Regions from separate parts of the Clavibacter davisi genome, predicted to be linked through region 3. Evidence: riboswitches for the same ligand, from Rfam matches in the RefSeq annotation. Region 3 holds a riboswitch; each other region holds the start of a gene.
What was found. A riboswitch is a leader RNA that binds a small molecule or an ion and turns the genes downstream of it on or off. The one in region 3 is predicted to bind thiamine pyrophosphate.
Positions count from the first base shown of each region.

Region 1: linked by a shared signal. The riboswitch ahead of ACU4ZT_RS03395 (YkoF family thiamine/hydroxymethylpyrimidine-binding protein) and the one ahead of ACU4ZT_RS07495 (ECF transporter S component) in region 3 are both predicted to bind thiamine pyrophosphate.
Region 2: linked by a shared signal. The riboswitch ahead of thiM (hydroxyethylthiazole kinase) and the one ahead of ACU4ZT_RS07495 (ECF transporter S component) in region 3 are both predicted to bind thiamine pyrophosphate.

Region 1 covers NZ_CP199882.1:678,129-685,128, forward strand. The annotation lists gene ACU4ZT_RS03370 (hypothetical protein) at 78-206, shown strand; gene ACU4ZT_RS03375 (hypothetical protein) at 288-902, shown strand; gene ACU4ZT_RS03380 (hypothetical protein) at 899-1,300, shown strand; gene ACU4ZT_RS03385 (PadR family transcriptional regulator) at 1,445-1,768, shown strand; gene ACU4ZT_RS03390 (DUF2812 domain-containing protein) at 1,765-2,394, shown strand; TPP riboswitch at 2,457-2,565, shown strand; gene ACU4ZT_RS03395 (YkoF family thiamine/hydroxymethylpyrimidine-binding protein) at 2,622-3,251, shown strand; gene ACU4ZT_RS03400 (ECF transporter S component) at 3,248-3,859, shown strand; gene ACU4ZT_RS03405 (ABC transporter ATP-binding protein) at 3,862-5,349, shown strand; gene ACU4ZT_RS03410 (energy-coupling factor transporter transmembrane component T family protein) at 5,391-6,068, shown strand; gene ACU4ZT_RS03415 (P-loop nucleotide/nucleoside kinase family protein) at 6,089-6,625, opposite strand; gene ACU4ZT_RS03420 (BLUF domain-containing protein) at 6,782-7,000, shown strand, end outside.
Region 2 covers NZ_CP199882.1:2,348,467-2,355,466, forward strand. The annotation lists gene ACU4ZT_RS11105 (D-arabinono-1,4-lactone oxidase) at 1-274, shown strand, start outside; gene ACU4ZT_RS11110 (mycoredoxin) at 388-657, shown strand; gene ACU4ZT_RS11115 (maltokinase N-terminal cap-like domain-containing protein) at 659-2,128, shown strand; gene ACU4ZT_RS11120 (S9 family peptidase) at 2,179-4,344, shown strand; gene ACU4ZT_RS11125 (hypothetical protein) at 4,611-4,736, shown strand; partial or broken gene ACU4ZT_RS11130 (Abi family protein) at 4,776-5,513, shown strand; TPP riboswitch at 5,634-5,725, shown strand; gene thiM (hydroxyethylthiazole kinase) at 5,716-6,543, shown strand; gene thiD (bifunctional hydroxymethylpyrimidine kinase/phosphomethylpyrimidine kinase) at 6,540-7,000, shown strand, end outside.
Region 3 covers NZ_CP199882.1:1,579,920-1,586,919, forward strand. The annotation lists gene glgX (glycogen debranching protein GlgX) at 1-1,970, opposite strand, end outside; gene ACU4ZT_RS07490 (hypothetical protein) at 2,174-2,506, shown strand; TPP riboswitch at 2,633-2,744, shown strand; gene ACU4ZT_RS07495 (ECF transporter S component) at 2,780-3,433, shown strand; gene ACU4ZT_RS07500 (ABC transporter ATP-binding protein) at 3,436-4,992, shown strand; gene ACU4ZT_RS07505 (energy-coupling factor transporter transmembrane component T family protein) at 4,989-5,783, shown strand; gene ACU4ZT_RS07510 (nucleoside/nucleotide kinase family protein) at 5,773-6,321, shown strand; gene ACU4ZT_RS07515 (hypothetical protein) at 6,331-6,603, shown strand; gene ACU4ZT_RS07520 (metallopeptidase family protein) at 6,714-7,000, opposite strand, start outside.

The DNA of each region.
Region 1 (7,000 bases), 900 kb from region 3:
GCTGGGCCGACGACGCCCGCCTCGGCACGGACGCCGCCGACCTCGCGCGCTTCCTCAGCCGGGCCGACGCGCGCACCATGAACCGCGAGCGACTCCAGGCGGATCTCGACATGGGCCAGGAGCAGTACGTGGCGGCGTGGCGCGAGCTGCACCGCTTCGGCTACGTGTCGTCGGCGGAGCTGCGGCGGCTGGTCGTCGAGCGGTAGGACGCCCCGAGGCTCGCGCGCGCATCAGGTCAGACCCGATCGATCGACCAGGATAGTTGGCGATCGACTACGATCCTGGGCATGCAACTGCAGCATCCGTTCCGCACGATCACTCCCACGATCGATGGAGACGTCCTCCGCGTGCTCGCCCGGTCGGACTCGTGGTTCACGGTCGCGCGGATCCGCAGCCTCGCGGGCTCGGGATCGCCCGAGGGCATCCGCCGGGTCCTGCGCCGGCTGGCGGAGCAAGGCGTGGTCGACACCCAGTCGGCCGGGAAGGCCGTGCTGCACAAGCTGAACCGGGACCATCTCGCAGCTCCGGCGATCCTGGAGCTCGCGCGTCTCGATCGGGAGCTCCACGACCGCATCCGGGCCTCCCTCGCGGCCTTCCGCGTCGCACCCCTGTTCGCCGTCCTCTTCGGCTCGGGGGCGCGGCTCTCCATGCGGCTCGACAGCGACCTCGACCTGCTGCTCGTCCGGGATCGGCCCGCCTCCGACGAATGGTCCGACGACGTCTCGGAGCTCGCACGCCGGATCCATCGGTGGACGGGAAACGATCCACGGATCATCGAGTACGGTCGCGACGACATCCGCGGGGCGGCCGCGGAGGAGCCGCTGCTCAGGTCGATCGCCGACGAGGGGATCGTGTTGACGGGAAGCGCGGCGGGCTTCCGCAAGGAGGTCGGAGCGGCATGACACCGGCTCGCGAAGCAGGGCGGACCGAAGCGGACGGTCGATTCCGCAAGGCGAGGCAGTTCGCGGACGCCGCGGAGCTGTTCGCGGACGCGGCCTCCGACGACGCCGACGAGTTCGGCGACGCCTACGTCACCCTCGCGGTGCATTCCGGCATCGCCTCCGGGGACGTCATCTCGATCGTCGCGAGCGGTGAGTACTCCCCGACGGGCAACCACCAGGAGTCGGTGGCGATGCTCCGCCGGGCGGACCCGGATGCGGCCAAGCACCTCGAGAGGCTGCTCGCTCTGAAGACCAAGGCGGGCTACGCGCATCGCCCCGTCTCCTCGGACGACGTGGCCAGGGCGCGTCGCGCACACGAGGCGCTGCTGGAGATCGCGTCCGCGGTGGTGGCTGGATAGCGCTGCACGACTCGCGGCTCGCGGCTCGCGCAGCAGGTGGTGTCACGGCGGCTGGTCGTCGAGCGGTAGGACGCCCCCGATCGGGCTATTCCGTTGCGCTGTATATCGTCCGACTGTACAGTCGGACGATATGAGGAGGGCGCGATGACGAGGGACCCGCTGCTGCCGCTCACCGAGACGGTGGCCTGCATCCTGCTCGCCCTGCGCGAGCCGGCGCACGGGTACGCGATCATGGCGCGCGTCGAGGAGATGAGCGAGGGCGCGGTGCGCCTCGCGCCGGGGACGCTCTACGGCGCCCTCGACACGCTCGTGAAGCAGCGGCTCATCACCCGGGTGGCGAGCGAGGATCCGCGGCGCAAGGTGTACCTCATCACCGACCGGGGATCCGAGGTGCTCGCGCAGGACGCCGAGCGCATGGCCCACCTCGTGCGGCTGCACGACCGCGGCCGGGGGAGCAGGGAGGGATGACCATGGTGATCAGGTTCTTCGTCGACTTCGACGAGGAGGAGCGCTGGCTCGACCGGATGGCGGCCGAGGGGCGGCTGATGCGGAGGCGCGGGTTCGTCTACACGTCGACGGACATCGAGCCCGGATCCGCCGTCGTGCGGATCGACTACCGGCCGAGCATGACGGCGGCCGACTTCGCCGACTACGTGCAGCTCTTCGCCGACGCGGGCTGGAGGCACATCAGCGGCAGCCGCAGGAGCGGCACGCAGCACTTCGCGTCCACGACGGCGGATGCGGACGCCGAGATCTTCTCCGACGCCCGGTCGCGGGCCGAGCGGTACAAGCGCGCGCTCGACGTGAACGCGGCGGTGCTCCTGCCGCTGCTGGTGGTGGTGTTCGTCCTCGCCGCGACGGAGGGATCCGGCGTCCGCGCGATCCTGCGCCCGGACGAGTGGTACCTGACGCCCGGCCTCTGGGAGATGGAGGGGTGGCGGTTCGCCGGCGCGTTCCTGTTCGAGTCGGTGTTCGTGGCGATGCGGGTGGGACTGCCGCTGCTCCTCGTGGTCGGGTGCGTCGTGATGCTCGTGACGGCGGTGCGGCAGGGGATCCTCTATCGGCGCGCGGTCGCGGCGGCGGCGGAGGCGTAGGTCCCACCGTCCTCCACGGCCAGGCCCGGCGTCGCGCCGACTCCGTCGCGGCGGCGGTATGGTCATCCCGAACACGGGAGTCCGGTAGGCCGGGCTGAGAGGAAGACCACCAGTCTTCGACCGTAAGAACCTGATCTGGATCATGCCAGCGCAGGGAGGCATCTCTTGAGGGACCGCGCATCCGCGCGCGTCCCACCCGTGCATCCGCGACCACGGAAGGCACGCGCGTGACCAGCACCGCATCCCCCACCACCCGCCTCGAGGCGGCGCCCACCCCCGAGGAGTTCGGCGTCGGCGCCCGGCTCAGCCTCGCCGTCATGCGCGACGACTTCGTCGACGTGATCCTCGGCGCGCTCGCCGCGACGCCCGCCGACGGCCTCGTCGTCGAGACCGACGACGTGAGCACGTTCGTCGGCGGGTCCGAGCAGGACATCGTCCGCTGGCTCGTCGCCCTGCTCGCGCACGCCGCCGGATCCGGCGCGCACGTGCAGGCGACCATCGCGTTCTCGCGGGGCTGCCCGGGCGAGGTCGCGTGCGGCACGGGCGTCGTGCGCGTCGGCGAGGTGCCGGCGGCGGACGCCACCGGGATCGCCGCGTCCGCGCAGTGGGCGCTGTACCCGCTGTCCGACGCGGCCTCGGCGGATCACATGAAGGACATCCACGCGGCCATCGACCACGCCCGCACGGTCGGCACCTTCGCCGGGTCGCAGCACTTCGTGACGGCGCTCCGCGGCGACCTCGCCGACGTGATCACCACGGCCGCCGCCGGCTGGGTGCTCGTGGGCCGCTCGGTGGCGCACGTCACCAGCCACCTCACCGTCTCGTTGAACAGCCCGAGCCGGACGGCCGGCGCATGAGCGCGCCCGTCGAGGCGCGGGATCCGCGTCCCACCGCCCCGCGCCGCGCGCGCTGGGACCTCCGCGACATCGTGCTGCTCGTCACGCTGGGCGTGGTCTTCGGCTTCCTCTACTGGGTGCTCGTGCAGGGCTGGACCGCGCTGTCGGTCGCGGCCGGGCCGCTCGGCGACCTGACCCAGCACGTGCTGCTCGGCGGCTGGCTGCTCGTCGCGCCCATCGCGATCGCCGTCATCCGGCGGCCGTTCGCGGGCGTCGCGGCGGAGGTGATCGCGTCGGTCATCGAGGTCGTGTTCCTCGGGTCGGCCGTGGGGCCGATCCTCTTCGTGTCGGCGGCGATCCAGGGCGCGGGCAGCGAGATCCCGTTCGCGGCCGGACGCTACCGCCGCTACGGCTGGCTGCACTACGCGGTCTCGGGCGGTCTCGGCGCGCTGCTCGTCTTCTTCTTCTCGGCGTTCCGCTCCGACTGGTACGGCACCGAACTGTTCTGGGTGCGGCTCGTGATCCAGGTGGCTTCCGGCGTCGTGCTCGGCGGCCTGCTGGCGAAGGTGATCGTCGACGCGCTGGTCCGCACGGGCGCGGTCGACGACTTCGCCGTCGGCCGGACGTAGGGGTGACGGACGCGCGAGGCCCCGTCGTCGCGCTCGACGGGGTGGGCGTCGCGTTCCGCTCGCGGGAGGTGCTGCGGGACGTGACCTGCCGGATCGGGGCGGGGGAGCGGATCCTCGTGATCGGCCCGTCCGGATCCGGCAAGTCGACCCTGCTGCACGTCGTCACCGGCGTGGTGCCGCACTCCGTGCACGCGACCATGACGGGGAGCGCGACCGTCGCGGGGCTCGTGGACGCGCCCGTGCTCGACCGGGTGCGGCACGTGGGCTTCGTGGCGCAGGATCCGTCGGCCGCCGTCGTGCTGCCCACGGTCGAGCAGGACGTGGCGCTCGTGCTCGAGAACCACGGCGTGGATCCGGCGGAGGTCGACGCCCGCATCGACGAGGCGCTCGAGGCCGTGGGCGCCGGCCACCTCCGGCACCGGGAGACGGACCGGCTGAGCGGGGGAGAAGCGCAGCGCGTCGCCATCGCGGCCGCGCTCGCCGCCCGGCCCGCGCTCCTCGTGCTCGACGAGCCGACCGCGATGCTCGACGCCGCGGGCGTGCGCGCCGTGCGGGACGCGATCGCGCGGCTGCCGGCGGAGGTCGCCGTGCTGATGGTGGAGCACCGGCTCGACGCGCTCGGGCCGGAGGGGCTGCCGGCGCGGACCATCGCGCTGGATCCCGCCGGCCGGCTCCTCGCCGACGGCCCCACCCACGAGGTGCTGCGGGAGCACGCGGCGGCGCTCGCCGAGTCCGGCTGCTGGGTGCCGGGGTGGGCGGCGGACGCGCACACGCCGGTCCCGCGCGCGTTCGCGGCCCCCGCGGCGGAGCCGGTGCTGCGTGCCGTCGGGCTCGCCGTGCACCCGGCGGCCGTGCGGCCGCGTCGCTTCCGCCGCGCGCCGGATCCGCTCCCGCCCGTGCTCGCGGGCGTCGACCTGGCGCTCCGGCCGGGCGAGCTGGTGGCGCTCATCGGGGCGAACGGATCCGGCAAGTCGACCCTGCTGCGGACCCTCGCCGGGCTCGTTCCCCCGGTCGCCGGGAGTGTCGCGGGGGCGCGGCCCGGCATGGTGTTCCAGGATCCGGCGCACCAGTTCGTGGCCGCCAGCGTGCGCGACGAGATCGCCGTCGGCCTCGCGGACGACGACCCGCGCATCGACGACGCGCTCCGCCGCCACCGCCTCGAGCACGTGCGGGACGCGTCGCCGCACCGGCTGTCGGGCGGGGAGAAGCGGCGGCTGAGCCTCGCCGCGATGCTCGTGCACGACCGGCCGGTGCTCCTCGCGGACGAGCCCACCTTCGGGCTCGACCGCCGCGATGCCGAGGCGGCCATGGGGGCGCTCGCCGATGCGTCGCGCACGCGCGCGGTCGTGTTCTCCAGCCACGACCTCGCGCTCATCGGGCGTCACGCCACGCGGGCCGTGGTGCTCGGGCGCGGCACGGTGATCCACGACGGCGGGGTGGACGCGCTCGTCGCGTCGCCGGCCCTCCTCGTCGCGGGCGGGATCGCGTGAGCGGCCCGGTCGTCAGCGGCCTCGGCGCGAGCGGGCCACGCGTGAGCGGGCCGCGCGCGAGCTGGCTCGCCCGGCGCAACCCGTCGGCGGTGCTCGCCGGGCTGTTCGCGGTGTCGGCCGCGCTCATCGCCGTGCGGGATCCGGCCGTCGCCCTCGGCGTGCTCGTGCTCGCCGTGGCGCTGGCGCTCGTCGGCGCGCGCGTCGGCGTCGGCGCCGTCCTCCGCGCGCAGCTCGCATTCGGCGGCTTCGCCCTCGGGATCCTGCTGGTGAACGCGATGAGCCGGCCGGGCGCGGTGCTCGCGCGGGCGGGGGCGTTCCGGATCACCGAGGAGGGCCTCGACATGGGCGCCGCGCTCGCCCTGCGGACGCTCGCGCTCGGCACGCTGTCGGTCGCGTTCCTGGCGGCCGTGGATCCGGTCGACCTCATGATCAGCCTGCACCTCGACCTGCGGCTGCCCGCGCGCGTGACCTTCGCGGTGCTCGCCGGTCAGCGGATGCTCCAGCGGCTCCCCGCGGAGTGGGCGACGATCCGCGCGGCGCAGGCCGTGCGCGCGCCCCTCGACCGGCGCGGTCGTCCGCGGCGGGGACCCTTCGCGGCGGCGGCGTTCGCGCTGCTGGTGTCGTGCATCCGCCGGTCGGCCCGCGTCGCGCAGTCTCTGGAGGCCCGGGGCCTCGGGCTCGAGCCGCGCACGGTGTGGCGACGGAGGTCGCGGGGCTGACGCGCGGGCCCGCCGGCGGATCAGGCGCCGGACGCCCCGACGAGGACCGCGCCCGCGATCCGGTCGGCCGCCTCGGCCGGGGTGATCCGCGACGTGTCGACGACCTCCGCCTCCGCGTGCAGCCAGGTGCGGGCCGCCTCCTCGTAGGGCTCCACGCGGGAGAAGCGGAAGGCCGACGGGCCGAGGTCCGCATCGTGCTGGATCCGGTCGCGGAGCGTCGCCGTGTCCGCGTGCAGCACGAAGTGGCGGATGGGGATGCCGTGCGCGGCGAGGCCGGCGCTGATCTCGCGCCAGTAGGCCTCGACGAGCACTGTCATGGGCATGACGAGCGTGCCGCCCGCGTAGTCGAGCACGCGCCGCGCCGTCTCGACCACGAGCGGGCGCCACGGCGTCCAGTGCTGGAAGTCGTCCAGCTGCGGGAGGGGCGGCCGGATGTCCATGAGCACCTCGCCGACCTTCTCGGCGTCGAGCACGCGGCTGTCGGGGATCCGCTCCTGCACGAGCCGCGAGGTCGTCGTCTTGCCCACGCCGTGGGTGCCGTTCAGCCAGATGATCATGGCCGGAGGCTATCGGCGGCGTGGCGCCGACGGCATCCGTCCGGCGACGTATCCCGGTCCGCCCTGGCCGCCGGCGTGCCGGAGGACCAGGCTGGAGGGGCGGCGGGATCCGGCCCCGTCCCACGACGCGCTTCCCCGCGCACGCGGAAGGACCCCATGCTCTCGATCGTCTACTCCAGCACCGCCGAGCGGTCCTTCGACGACGTCGACCTCGCGCAGCTCCTGGCCCAGAGCCGCGCGACCAACGCGGCGCACGGGCTCACCGGCCTCCTCGTCCACCGCCAGGGGCGCTTCCTCCAGCTGATCGAGGGCGAGGAGGACGACGTGCGCGAGCGCATGGCCGCGATCCTCGCCGACGACCGCCACGGCCGGATC
Region 2 (7,000 bases), 770 kb from region 3:
CCTCTGGCTGAGCCCCCAGAACGGGCAGGCGACCATCGGCCTGCACTTCACGTGGAAGCGCGACCAGGAGGCCGTCGAGGCGCTGCTCGTGGAGCTCGAGGCGGCCATCCGGCCCTTCGGCGCCCGCCCGCACTGGGGCAAGGTCTTCACCGCGACCGCGGCCGACATCGCCCCGCTGTACCCGCGATCGGGCGACTTCCTGGCCCTCGCCGAGCGCCTGGATCCGACGGGCAAGTTCCGCAACGCCTGGTTCGAGCGCTCGCTCCTCGGCTGATCCGCATCCGCCGCTGACCGGGACCGCACCCGGGATCCGCGACGCGCCGACGCCCGCGTCCGCGCGCCGCGGATCCCGGGTCGGCGCGGAGAACGGCGCGTAGGGTGAGCAGCATGTCGCCCGAGACCTCCTCCTACGTACCTGCCCCCGGGCGGATCACGATGTTCTCCACCACCTGGTGCGGCTACTGCCGCCGGCTGAAGTCGCAGCTCGACCGCGCGGGCATCGGCTACGACGAGGTGGACATCGAGCAGGTGCCCGGCACCGCGGAGCTCGTGGCCGCCATCAACGGCGGCAACCAGACCGTCCCCACGGTCCTCTTCCCGGACGGCTCGTCCGCCACCAACCCGTCGCTCGCCGACGTGACCGCGAAGGTGGCCTGACATGCAGCACCACGACCTCAGCGAGATCCCCGACTTCCTGGCCGCGTGGATGCGCGAGCAGCGCTGGTTCGCCTCCAAGGGCACCGAGCCGCGCCTCGAGCGCATCGGCGGCTGGAGCTTCAGCGACGAGGGCTGGTTCGCCCGCATCGAGACGCACCTGATCATCGACCACGGCAGCGCGAAGCCCGTGCTGTACCAGGTGCCGCTCACCTACCGGCAGGCGCCGCTGGAGGAGCTGAAGCCCTTCCACATCGGCACCACCGTCGAGGACGACGGCGTCGAGCTGCACGTCTACGACGGCCCGCACGACCCCGCGTACGCGTGGGCGCTCATCCGCACGATCCTCGACGACCGCGAGGCCGACGTCGACGAGACCTCGCTCGGCGCGACCGCGCGCGGCCAGCGCCAGCCGGGCGTGGAGATCGCGACCGTCGTCGGATCGCACGTGCTCTCGGGCGAGCAGTCGAACACGTCGATCATCTACGACATGGTCTCGGCCGACGGCCAGGCCATCAACCCGATGATCGTCAAGGTGTTCCGGGCGCTGCACCACGGCGAGAACCCGGACGTCGTGCTCCAGTCGGCCATCGCGGGCGCCGGATCCCGGCTCGTGCCGCAGACCATGGGCAGCGTGCTCGCCGAGTGGAGCGACTCCGGCCGCGAGGAGGGGCGCGCCATCGGGCACGTCGCCTTCGCGCAGGAGTTCCTGCCCGGCGTCACCGACGCCTGGCGCGTCGCGCTCCGCGCCGCCGAGGCCGACGCCGACTTCCAGGCCGAGGCCCGTGCTCTCGGCGAGGCGACCGCCGACGTGCACGCCACGCTCGCCGCCGCGCTCCCCACCGTCGAGGCCACGCCCGACGTCATCGAGGGGATCATGGTCAGCTTCCGCCGCCGTCACGCGACGGCCGAGCGCGAGGTCCCCGAGATCGTCGCCTTCCACGACGCCATCGCGAGCGTGTACGACGCCGCCGAGAAGGGCGTGTGGCCGAAGCTGCAGCGCATCCACGGCGACTACCACCTCGGCCAGGTGCTCTCGGTGCCGAACCGCGGCTGGGTCCTCCTCGACTTCGAGGGCGAGCCGCTCCGGCCGATGCACGAGCGCTCGCTGCCCGACGTCACGCTCCGCGACGTCGCCGGCATGCTCCGCTCGTTCGACTACGTTGCCGGCTCCTACGCGCTCGCGCACCCCGGCAAGTCGGCCGCCGCATGGGCGTCCGCCGCCCGCCGCGCGTTCGTCGACGGCTACATCGCCCGCTCGGGCACCGACCTCCGCGCGAACCGGGCCCTGCTCGACGCGTTCGAGATCGACAAGGCCGTCTACGAGGCGATCTACGAGGTCCGCAACCGGCCGGGCTGGCTGTCGATCCCGCTGCAGGCCGTCGCGCGCCTCGCCACCCGCTCGAGCACGCTCGGGGCGGCGACCACGCCGGGCGCGACCGGGCCGCGCGAGGCCGGGCCGATCAGCTCCTGATCCGCGGGGACGGCCGGGCTCCGGTCGTCCCCCGTCGGTAGGCTGGCGGGATGACCGACCCCGCCGTCCCGGCCGTCTCCTCCCCCGCATCCGACTCCCCCTCCAGCCCTCCCGTCGCGGACCAGCGCCCCCTCGAGCGCACCTTCCACGGCGACACGTTCGTCGATCGGTACGAGTGGCTGCGCGACAAGGACGACGCCGACGTGATCGCGCACCTCGAAGCCGAGAACGCGTACACGGACGCGGCGACCGCGCACCTGGAGCCGCTGCGCGAGGCGCTCTTCACGGAGATCAAGGACCGCACGCAGGAGACCGATCTCTCCGTCCCCGTCCGCGAGGGCGACTGGTGGTACTACGCGCGGACGGTCGAGGGGTCGCAGTACGCGATCCGCTGCCGCCGTCCCGTCGCCGGTCCCGACGACTGGACCCCGCCCGCCATCGAGCCCGCGGCCGATGGCGCCGCGACGCCCGGCGAGCAGATCCTCCTCGACTCCAACGTCGAGGCCGACGGCCACGAGTTCTTCTCGCTCGGCGCGTTCGAGCTGAGCCCCGACGGATCCCTGCTCGCCTACTCGACCGACACCGAGGGCGATGAGCGCTTCACGCTCAAGATCCGCGACCTGTCCACGGGCGAGGACCTCGCCGACGAGATCCCCGGCACCAGCCACGGCGCCACCTTCTCGGCGCACGGCGACCACCTCTTCTACGTCACGGTCGACGACGCCTGGCGCCCCGACACCGTGTGGCGCCACCGCGTCGGCACGCCCGCCTCGCAGGACGTGAAGGTCTTCACCGAGCCCGACGAGAGCTTCTTCGTGGGCTTCGGCATGACCCGGAGCCGCCAGTACCTCGTGATCGAGGTCGGGTCGAAGATCACCACCGAGGTGCTGCTGCTCGACGCCGGCGATCCCACGGGCACGTTCCGGCCGGTCTGGCCGCGCCGCCACGGCGTTGAGTACGACGTCGACCACGCGGTCATCGACGGATCCGACCGGCTCCTCATCCTGCACAACGACGGCGCCACCAACTTCGAGCTGATCGACGTGCCGGCCGACGACCCGACCTCCACCACCGACCGCCAGGTCGTCATCCCCCACGACGACGAGGTGCGCCTCGAGGACGCCAGCGCGTTCGCCGACCACGTCGTCGTCTCCTACCGCCGCGAGGGGCTCACGCGCGTCGGCGTGATCCCCTTCGACCGCGTCCTCGACGGCGAGCAGCTGCACGAGATCGCGTTCGACGAGCCGATCTACACGGTCGGCACAGCGGGCAACCCCGAGTTCGCGCAGCCCACGATCCGCCTCGGCTACACGAGCCTCGCGACCCCGGCCACGACCTACGACTACGTGCTCGCGACCCGGGAGCTGCGCCTCCTCAAGCAGCAGCCCGTGCGCGGCGGGTACGACCCCGACGACTACGTGCAGACCCGCGAGTGGGCGACCGCGGAGGACGGCACGGAGATCCCGCTGTCGGTCGTCTACAAGCGCGGCCTCGTGCACCCGGGCACGCCCGCGCCGCTCCTGCTCTACGGCTACGGCTCCTACGAGGCGAGCATCGACCCGTCGTTCTCCATCGCACGGCTGTCGCTGCTCGACCGGGGCATGGCGTTCGTCATCGCGCACGTGCGCGGCGGCGGCGAGATGGGCCGCCGCTGGTACGACGAGGGCAAGACGCTCACCAAGAAGAACACCTTCACCGACTTCGTGGCGGCGGCCGACCACCTCATCGCGCGCGGCTGGACGAGCCCGGAGAAGCTGGTGGCCGAGGGCCGCAGCGCCGGCGGGCTGCTGATGGGCGCGGTCGCGAACATCGCGCCCGACCGGTTCGCCGGGATCCTCGCGGGCGTGCCGTTCGTGGACGCCCTCACGAGCATCCTCGACCCGTCGCTGCCGCTCACCGTGATCGAGTGGGACGAGTGGGGCGACCCGCTGCACGACCCCGAGGTGTACGCGTACATGAAGTCGTACACGCCGTACGAGAACGTGCGCGAGGGCGTGGAGTACCCGCGCATCCTCGCGGTCACGAGCCTCAACGACACGCGCGTGCTCTACGTCGAGCCCGCCAAGTGGACGGCCCGCCTCCGCGAGGTCGGCGCGCCCGTGCTGCTGCGCACCGAGATGCAGGCCGGCCACGGCGGCAAGTCGGGCCGCTACGACGCGTGGCGCGAGCGCGCGTCCGACTACGCGTGGGTGCTCGACGTGGCGGGGCTGGCGTAGGGCTGGACTCCGCGAGATCTCCGCGGCCGCGCTGCCCGCTGTCGGGGCGCGCAGCGCGGCAGCGTCGCAGCGCTTCACGTCGCTGGGGTCACCGCTACTTCCCGCGCTCGGAAAGGGACGCGATGAGGCACCTCTGTGGAGTCCCCGGTCTGATCCGACGGGCTCGTTCCGGCCCAGGAATCGGCTACCATTGAGGCAATCGACCCCCTCCCAAGCCTCTCCACGATGCTCAAATGGGAGGGGCCTTTTTCTTTCCGAGGGGTGCGATGAAGCCCTACCTGTCCTGGCACGATCAGACCGCTCTGATGGTAGGCCGTGGCCTGATCGTGCCCGACGAATCGGACTGCGCCCGGTTCCTGGCGGCGCACAACTACTACCGCTTCTCGGGGTAAGCGCGGTACTTCCAGACGGCTCCCCATCTCGGCGACGACGACTTCGTGAGCGGGACGGCGTTCGACGACGTCCGAGGGGTCTACGTCGCCGACGACGCACTGCGCGATTCTCTCGTCCGGCCGCTCGCTCAGGTCGAGCTCCTGCTGCGGTCGCATGTCGCACATGTCATCGGTCGCGAGCACGGCCCCTATCAGGCGTATCTCGAGCAGGACTTCTACACGGATGTCGGAGGTCGAGAGGCCACCGTCGAGTCCTGTCTCCGGGACATCGACCGCAGCAAGGACCGGCACATCCTCCGCTACCGCGGGCACGCAGGAGAGGACTCCGACTACAGCCGGCTGCCGGTGTGGTCCGCTGTCGAGGCATGGTCGTTCGGGACCCTGTCCAAGGCGATCGAGCGGGGAGCACAAGGAACCCTCGCCGACTCCGTCGCGACCAGCATCGGTGTGGCGAAGGCCGGATTCGCCTATCGCGTGAGGGCCTTCGTCTACCTCCGCAATCGCTGCGCGCATCACAACAGGCTGTGGAATCACTCCATCGTCGATGCCGGACCGACGCCGAACAACGTGCGGACCAAGGCCAAACGGATCGCGGGCCAGTTCGGCCCTCGATCGGTGCTCGACGTGATCGCGTCGCTGGATGACATGATCACCCGCGCCGACGTCGCCGTTCCTCTCCTACCGATGCTGGTCGAGACCCACGAGCGGGAGGGCCGATTCTGGCGGGGTCTGGCTGCGCCCGAAGGGCCGACAGATCACGCAGACGGTCCGAGATGACCGTCTGATTCGTCGTCCCCCGACCGTGGGCTCGCATGACGCATCGACCTCATCGTCGCCTCGGGACGTCTCGGCCTCGCTGCTCGACCCGGCGGGCGCGACGCGTCTCCCCTAGGGTGGATCCCTGACACGGGGTGCCCACGAGGGCTGAGATGAGACCCGTCGCACCTGATCCGGTTCGCACCGGCGGAGGGATGTCACCATGAGCGCTGCGCGCCCATCCACCCAGGAGATCACCGGGACGGGGTCCGCTTCGGCGGATCTCCTCCACCTGCTGCGGGAGCGCGTGCCGCTCGTGCAGTGCATCACGAACGCCGTGGTTACCGGCTTCACCGCGAACGTCCTCCTCGCGCTGGGCGCCGCGCCCGCGATGACGGACGTGCCGACCGAGGCGGGGCCGTTCGCGCGCATCGCGTCGGGTCTGCTCGTGAACCTCGGCACGCCGCACGCGGAGCAGCGGGAGGCGGCGGTCGAGGCCGCCCACGCGGCGCGCGAGGCGGGCACGCCGTGGGCGCTGGATCCGGTCGCCGTCGGCGCCCTGCCGGTGCGCACGCGGCTCGCGCACGAGCTCGTGGCGCTGTCGCCGACGATCGTGCGCGGCAACGCGTCCGAGATCATCGCGCTCGCGACCGGCGGCGCGGGCGGCCGCGGGGTGGACGCCACCGACGAGGTGGAGGCGGCGCTCGACGCCGCGACGCTCCTCGCGCGCACCTACGGCACGGTCGTCGCGGTGTCCGGGCCGGTCGACCACCTCACGGACGGGACCCGCCTCGTGCGCGTGCACACGGGCGACGCGCTCCTCACGAAGGTGACCGGCGGCGGCTGCGCGCTCGGCGCCGTGATGGCGGCGTTCGCGTCGACGGATCCGGATCCGCTGCGGGCCGCCGTCGCCGCGACGAGCGTCTACACGATTGCCGCGGAGATCGCCGCCGCGGGGGCGCGCGGGCCCGGGTCGTTCGCCGTCGCGCTGCTCGACGCGCTCGATGCCGTCACGCCCGAGCTGGTCGCCCAGCGCGAGCGCCTCTCGTGAGCGCGCTCGACCTCTCCGTCTACCTCGTCACCGACCCCGCCCTGTGCGGCGCGCGCGGCGTGCCCGCGGTGGTGTCCGCGGCTGTGGCCGGCGGGGCGACGGCCGTGCAGATCCGCGACAAGCACGCGAGCGCGGCCGAGCTGCTGGCGACCGTGTTGGCCGCGGCGGACGCGATCGACGCGCACGCGGCCGCGCATCCGTCCGCGCCCCGACCGGTGCTGCTCGTGGACGACCGCGTCGACGTCGTCCTCGCGGCCCTCGCCCGCGGCGCGCGGGTGGACGGCGTGCACGTCGGCCAGTCCGACGTCCCCGCCGACCTCGTGCGCGCGATGCTCGACGCCGCGAGCCCCGACCACCGCCTCGTCGTGGGCCTCACCGCGAACACGCCAGCGCACGTGGAGGCGGTCCGCGCGCTCCCCGCGGGCACGGTCGACTACCTCGGCGTCGGCGTGATCCG
Region 3 (7,000 bases):
GACGGGAGGGTGAACGACACCGGCTCGTCGTGGGCGTTGAAGTAGAGGAGGAAGTGCGTGTCGTAGATGTCCTCGCCGCGGCGGTCGCGCCCGCGGATCCCGTTGCCGTTGAGGAACATGCCGATCGCCCGGAGGCCGGACTCCCAGTCGTCGTCCACCATGGGTGTCGCGTCGGCGTCGAGCCAGACGATGTCGGGCAGCGGTTCGCCCTCGCCGCGGCGCACGGGCCGGCCGTCGAAGAAGCGGCCGCGCCGGAAGGTCGGGTGCTCCTTGCGCAGGCGCACCACCGAGGCGGTGAACTCCGCCAGCGGCTGGTCCGCCTGGTCCCAGTGCACCCAGCTGATCTCGTTGTCCTGCGCGTACGTGTTGTTGTTGCCCTGCTGGGTGCGGCCGAGCTCGTCGCCGTGCAGGATCATCGGCACGCCCTGCGACAGGATCATCGTCGCGAGCATGTTGCGCTGCTGCCGGCCGCGGAGCGTGAGCACCGCCGGGTCGTCCGTCGGCCCCTCCACGCCCATGTTCCAGGAGCGGTTGTGGCTCTCGCCGTCCTTGTTGTCCTCGCCGTTCGCCTCGTTGTGCTTCTCGTTGTAGGAGACGAGGTCGGCGATGGTGAAGCCGTCGTGCGCGGTGATGAAGTTGATCGACGCCACCGGGCGACGGCCCGAGTGCTCGTAGAGGTCGGCGGATCCGGTGATCCGGGCCGCGAACTCGCCGAGCGACGACGCCTCGCCGCGCCAGAAGTCGCGCACGGTGTCGCGGTACTTGCCGTTCCACTCGGTCCACTGCGGCGGGAAGTTGCCCACCTGGTAGCCGCCGGGGCCCACGTCCCACGGCTCGGCGATGAGCTTGACCTGCGACACCACCGGGTCCTGCTGCACGAGCTCGAAGAAGGTGGCGAGCTTGTCGACGTCGTAGAACTCGCGGGCGAGCGCGGAGGCGAGGTCGAAGCGGAAGCCGTCGACGTGCATCTCGGTGACCCAGTAGCGCAGCGAGTCCATGATCAGCTGGAGCGAGTGCGGGTGGCGCACGTTGAGCGAGTTGCCCGTGCCCGTGTAGTCCATGTAGTAGGTGGGGTCGTCCTCCATGAGCCGGTAGTAGGCCTGGTTGTCGATCCCCTTGAACGAGAGCGTCGGGCCGAGGTGGTTGCCCTCCGCCGTGTGGTTGTAGACCACGTCGAGGATGACCTCGATGCCGGCCGCGTGCAGCGCCCGCACCATGGACTTGAACTCCTGCACCTGCTGGCCGAGCTCGCCCGTGGACGAGTACGCGTTGTGCGGCGCGAAGAAGCCGATGGTGTTGTAGCCCCAGTAGTTGCGGAGGCCCTTCTCGAGCAGGGTGTTGTCCTGCACGAACTGGTGCACGGGCATCAGCTCGATGGCGGTGACGCCGAGGTGCTGCAGGTGGTCGATGACGGCGGGGTGCGCGATGCCCGCGTACGTGCCGCGCAGCTCCTCGGGGATCCGCGGGTGCAGCTGCGTGAGGCCCTTCACGTGCGCCTCGTAGACGACGGACTCGCTGTAGGGCGTGCGGGGGAGGCGGTCGCCGTCCCAGTCGAAGAAGGGGTTCACGACGACGCCGAGCATCATGTGCGGGCCCGAGTCCTCGTCGTTGCGGCTGGCCGGGTCGCCGAAGTCGTAGGCGAAGAGGGACGGGTGCCAGTCGAACTCGCCGCACGTGGCCTTGGCGTAGGGGTCCAGCAGCAGCTTCGCGGGGTTCGAGCGGTGCCCGTTCTCGGGCTCGTAGGGACCGGTCACCCGGTAGCCGTAGCGCTGGCCCGGCTGCACGTGCGGGAGGTAGCAGTGCCAGACGTGGGCGTCGACCTCGGTGACGTCGACGCGGGTCTCGGTGCCGTCCTCCTCGATGAGGCACAGCTGCACCTGCTCGGCCACCTCGCTGAACAGCGCGAAGTTCGTGCCGCTCCCGTCGAAGGTCGCGCCGAGCGGATAGGGGTTTCCGGGCCAGGTGTGCAAGTGGTCCTCCAGTTGGGTCGACTCGTCCCACGACGGCGCGCGCGCGGGCGCGGATCCGTCGGGGGCGGGGCAGGCGGTGGATCCGCAGCTGCCGCAGCGGCGGGGGAGGCCGGATGCGACGCGACGACGCACCAGGGGCGAGGTTACCGCGAGGACCGGGATCGCCCGGCATCCGGCGGGGCTCGCGGGGTACGGTGGGACGCATGACCAACCTCGTCGCACAGCTCGCAGAGAACGTGAAGAACGCCGGAGTGGGGACGGTCTACGGCGACCCCCTCGACATCGACGGCTCGACCATCGTGCCCGTGGCATTCGCCTGGTACGGCTTCGGCGGGGGCAGCGACCTCCCCGACTCCGAGGGCAACGTCGCGGGCGGCGGCGGGGGCGGCGGCGCCACCTGGCCCATCGGCGCGTACATCGCCACCGACGGCGAGGTGCGCTTCCAGCCGAACGTCATCGCGCTGCTCGCGGTGGCCACGCCCGTCATCTGGATCTCGGGCAAGGTCCTCGTCAAGCTCATCAAGACGCTCAGGTAGCGACGGGCGCCCGGCCGGCGCGCACGACCACCGCGGAGCGCGGGTGCCCTCGGGCGCCCGCGCTCCCGTGCGTCCGGGGTGCCCGCGCATCCCGGGCGCGGCGGACGCCCGACCGCGCGCTAGGATCGCCTCGAACACGGGAGTCCGGTGAGCCGGGCTGAGAGGAAGACACCCAGTCTTCGACCGTAAGAACCTGATCTGGATCATGCCAGCGCAGGGAGGCTTCCATCTCGCACCCGTGCCCTCTTCACACTCATCCGAAGGGCACGTCCAATGACCGCATCACCCTCGTCCACCGCATCCGCGCTCCCCGGCGACGCCGGCTCCCGCGCACCCCGCTCGGGGCTCCGCGCCCGCTGGCGCGTCATCGACATCGTCGTGGCCAGCGTCCTCGGCGTCGCCTCCGGCCTCGTCTTCGTCCTCTGGAACACGGCGTCGGTGCCCGTCGCCGGCCTGTTCGAGCCGCTGCTGCCCGGGCTCCAGGCCCTCGCCGGAGGCGGCTGGCTGTTCGCCGGCGTCCTCACCGGCATCGTGATCCGCAAGCCCGGCGCCGCCCTGTACGGCGAGCTGCTGGCGGCCTTCGTCTCCATGCTCGTCGGCAACGTGTGGGGCGTGAGCACGCTGCTCTCCGGCCTGACGCAGGGCCTCGGCGCCGAGCTCGTGCTCCTCGTCTTCCTCTACGCCAACTGGCGCGCCTACGTCGCCGTCCTCGCGGGCATGGGGGCGGGCCTCGGCATGGCCGTGACCGACCTCATCACCTACTACCCGGGCTCCTCGCCGGTCTTCGTCGTCGTCTACACGATCGCGGCGCTCGTGTCCGGTGCGGTGATCGCCGGCCTGCTGTCGTGGCTGGTCGCCCGGGCGCTCGCCCGCACCGGCGCGCTGTCGCGGTTCGCCTCGGGTCGCGACACCGCGGCCCGGGTCTGAGCGTGCGGCGACCCGGCCGGCGCGGCTCGACGGCCGCCCCTGTCGCCGACCGGTCGCCCGCGGACGCCGCGTCGCGGTCGGGCGGCGGCGGTGCGGCCGTCAAGGCCGTCGGATGGGGTTGGCGCCACGCCGGCCGGAGCGCCTGGGCCGTCCGCGACGTCGATCTCGTCATCGAGCCGGGGGAGCGCGTGCTGCTCCTCGGCGCATCCGGCGCGGGAAAGACCACGCTGCTGCATGCGCTCGCGGGCGTCCTCGGGGGCGACGACGAGGGCGAGAGCCGGGGCGAGCTGCGCGTCGACGGCGTGGATCCGGCCGGCCAGCGTGGTCGTGCCGGCCTCGTGCTGCAGGACCCGGACGCGCAGGTGATCCTCTCCCGCGTCGGCGACGACGTCGCGTTCGGCTGCGAGAACCTGGGCGTCCCGCGGGACGAGATCTGGATCCGCGTCCGCGACGCCCTCGACGCCGTCGGCCTCGACGTCGAGCTCGACCGGTCGACGACCGCGCTCTCGGGCGGCCAGAAGCAGCGGCTCGCGCTCGCGGGCGTCCTCGCGATGCGGCCCGGCCTCCTGCTCCTCGACGAGCCCACGGCCAACCTCGATCCCGAGGGCGTCGGCGAGGTGCGCCGCGCGGTGGAGCGCGTGGTCGCGTCCACGGGCACGACGCTCGTGGTCATCGAGCACCGCGTCGCCGTCTGGCGGGACCTGGTCGACCGGGTGGTCGTCCTCGGGGCGGACGGCGGGATCCTCGCCGACGGCGCGCCCGACGACGTGCTCCGCGACCAGGGCGCCTCCCTCGCGGCGGCCGGCGTGTGGGTCCCCGGTCGGGAGCCGGCGGCGCCCGACCGCGCCCCGGCGGCGCCCTCCCCGCTGCTCCGGGCCGATGGCCTCGCGGTGGGGCGACGGCGTGGTGTCGCCGTGGCGGAGGATGTCTCGCTGACCCTGTCCGCGGGACGCGTCGCGGCGCTCACGGGACCCAACGGCGGCGGCAAGAGCACGCTCGCGCTCACGCTCGGCGGGCTCCTGCCCGCCGTCTCCGGCCGGGTGGTCGCCGAGGGCCCGCTCGCGGACGGCCTCGACGCGGATCCGTCCGCCTGGCGCTCGCGCGAGCTCGCCGCCCGCATCGGCACCGTCTTCCAGGACCCGGAGCACCAGTTCCTCGCGGCGACCGTCCGCGCAGAGCTGAAGGTGGGGCCCCGCGCCGTCGGCGCCGACCCGGCGACGTCCGCGCGACGCGTCGACGAGCTCCTCGTGCGCCTCCGGCTCGACGGCCTCGCCCAGGCCAACCCCTTCACGCTGTCCGGGGGCGAGAAGCGCCGGCTGTCCGTGGCCACCGCGCTCGCGACGGCCCCGCGCCTCCTCGTCCTCGACGAGCCGACCTTCGGCCAGGACGCCCGCACCTGGGCGGAGCTCGTCGCGCTGCTCGCCGACCTCGTCGACCGCGAGGGCGTCGGCGTGCTCGCCGTGACGCACGACGAGGACCTCGTGGAGGCGCTCGCGGACGACGTGCTCCGCCTGGCTCCCGCCGCCGCGGCACCCGCGCGGCTCCGGGTGGTCCGGTGAGCGCCGCGATCCGCGAGCCAGCGCCCGCCGCGCGTGCGACCGGCCTCGCCGCCGTGAACCCGGTCGCCCGGCTCGCCGCCGCGCTCGTCCTGACCCTCGCGCTCGTCCTCAGCCTCGACGTGGTGTCCGCCGGTGCCGCGCTCGCGCTCGAGCTGCTGCTGCTCCCGCTCACCGGGATCCGCGTCCGGTCCCTCCTCGTCCGGGGCATCCCGATCTGGATCGCGGCCCCGGGCGCGGGCCTCACGATCCTGCTCTACGGGCGCACCTCGGGAGACGTCTACGCGCAGTTCCTCCTCGTGGTGGTGAGCGAGGGTTCCGTGCTGCTGGCCCTCGCGACGACGCTCCGCGTGCTCGCGGTCGGCATCGCGTCGCTCATCCTCTTCTCGGACGTGGACCCGACCGACCTCGCCGACGGCCTCGCGCAGGTGTGGCGCCTCCCGTCGCGGTTCGTCCTGGGTGCCCTCGCGGGCGTCCGCCTGGTCGGGCTGCTGCTCGACGACTGGCGCTCGCTCGAGCTCGCCCGGCGGGCCCGCGGGGTCGCCGACCGGGGCCGCGTGCGTCGGTTCGCGGGGCAGGCGTTCGCGCTGCTGGTCCTCTCCATCCGCCGCGGCAGCAAGCTCGCGACCGCGATGGAGGCGCGCGGCTTCGGCGGACCGGGCGCCCGGACCTGGGCGCGCCCCAGCGTCGTCGGTCGGCGCGAGCACCTGGTGGTCGTGGTGGCCGTGCTCGTCGCCGCGGTGTCCGTCGGCGCGGCCGTCGCGGCCGGGACGTGGGACTTCGTTGCCGCCTGACGCGGGGGAGCGGCGCCCCGCGCTGGTCCTCGTCGACGGCCCGAGCGGATCCGGCAAGTCGACGCTCGCCGACGCCCTCGTCCGCGACGGCGATCCGGCCGCGCAGCTCCCGCCGGGCGCGCAGCTGCTCCGCCTCGACGACGTCTACCCGGGCTGGGACGGTCTCGAGCGGGCGTCACGGCACCTCGAGCGGCACGTCCTGCCGGAGATGCGGCCGGGCGGGCGCCCCCGGTGGCGCCGCTGGGACTGGGCGGCCGACGCGCCCGCCGAGTGGCACGACCTCGACCCCGACCGGCCGCTCGTGGTCGAGGGCTGCGGATCTCTCACGCGGATCGCGGCGGCGCTGGCTACGCACCGCATCTGGGTCGAGGCCGACGACGACGTCCGACGGGCCCGCGCCATCGCGCGCGACGGCGAGGCATTCGCCGCCGAGTGGGAGCGCTGGGACGCCCAGTGGCGCGACCACATCGCCCGGGAGGGTCCGCGCGCCCTGGCCGACGTCGTCGTCCGGACGGACGCCGCCGTGACGCCCGGGTAGCCTGAGGCCATGACCGATTCCGCACCCACCGACGTCCGCTACCTCGCCGTCTTCGCCGACGGCCCCCTCGAAGGCACCACCGAGACGCGCGTGCTCGTGGACGGCGGGCACGACGAGACCATCAGCACCCTGTCCGCCGTCGAGGGCAAGGAGGCCCTCTTCCAGTACCGCGCCGGTGAGGTGACCGAGGTCGCGGGTGAGAAGCGCGTGACGTACTCGTTCGTGGCCGACGGCAGCGACGACGTCCTCGGCGAGGGCGACGACGAGTCCCTCGAGCTCTGATCCGGACCTCGGCCGGCGCCTGAGCGCCGATCCCGACGGCCCCGGCCCGCGCGATGCGGCCGGGGCCGTCGCGCGTCCGGCGTCAGGCGTCAGAGGTCCGGCGTCCGGCGTCAGGCCCAGCCCAGCTCGTGCAGGCGGTCGTCGTCGATGCCGTGGAAGTGGGCGATCTCGTGCACGAGCGTCACGTGCACCAGGTCGCGGAGGTCCTCGAGATCGTCCACCTCGTGCAGGTGGGGCTCCCGGTACACGACGATCCGATCCGGCATCTCGCCGAACCCGTACTGCCCGCGCTCGGTCATCGCGACGCCGTCGTAGAGCCCGAGCAGGCCGAGGGACCCGTCCTCGGGCCGGTCTTCCACCACGAACACGACGTTGTCGAGGCCGTCGACCATCTCGT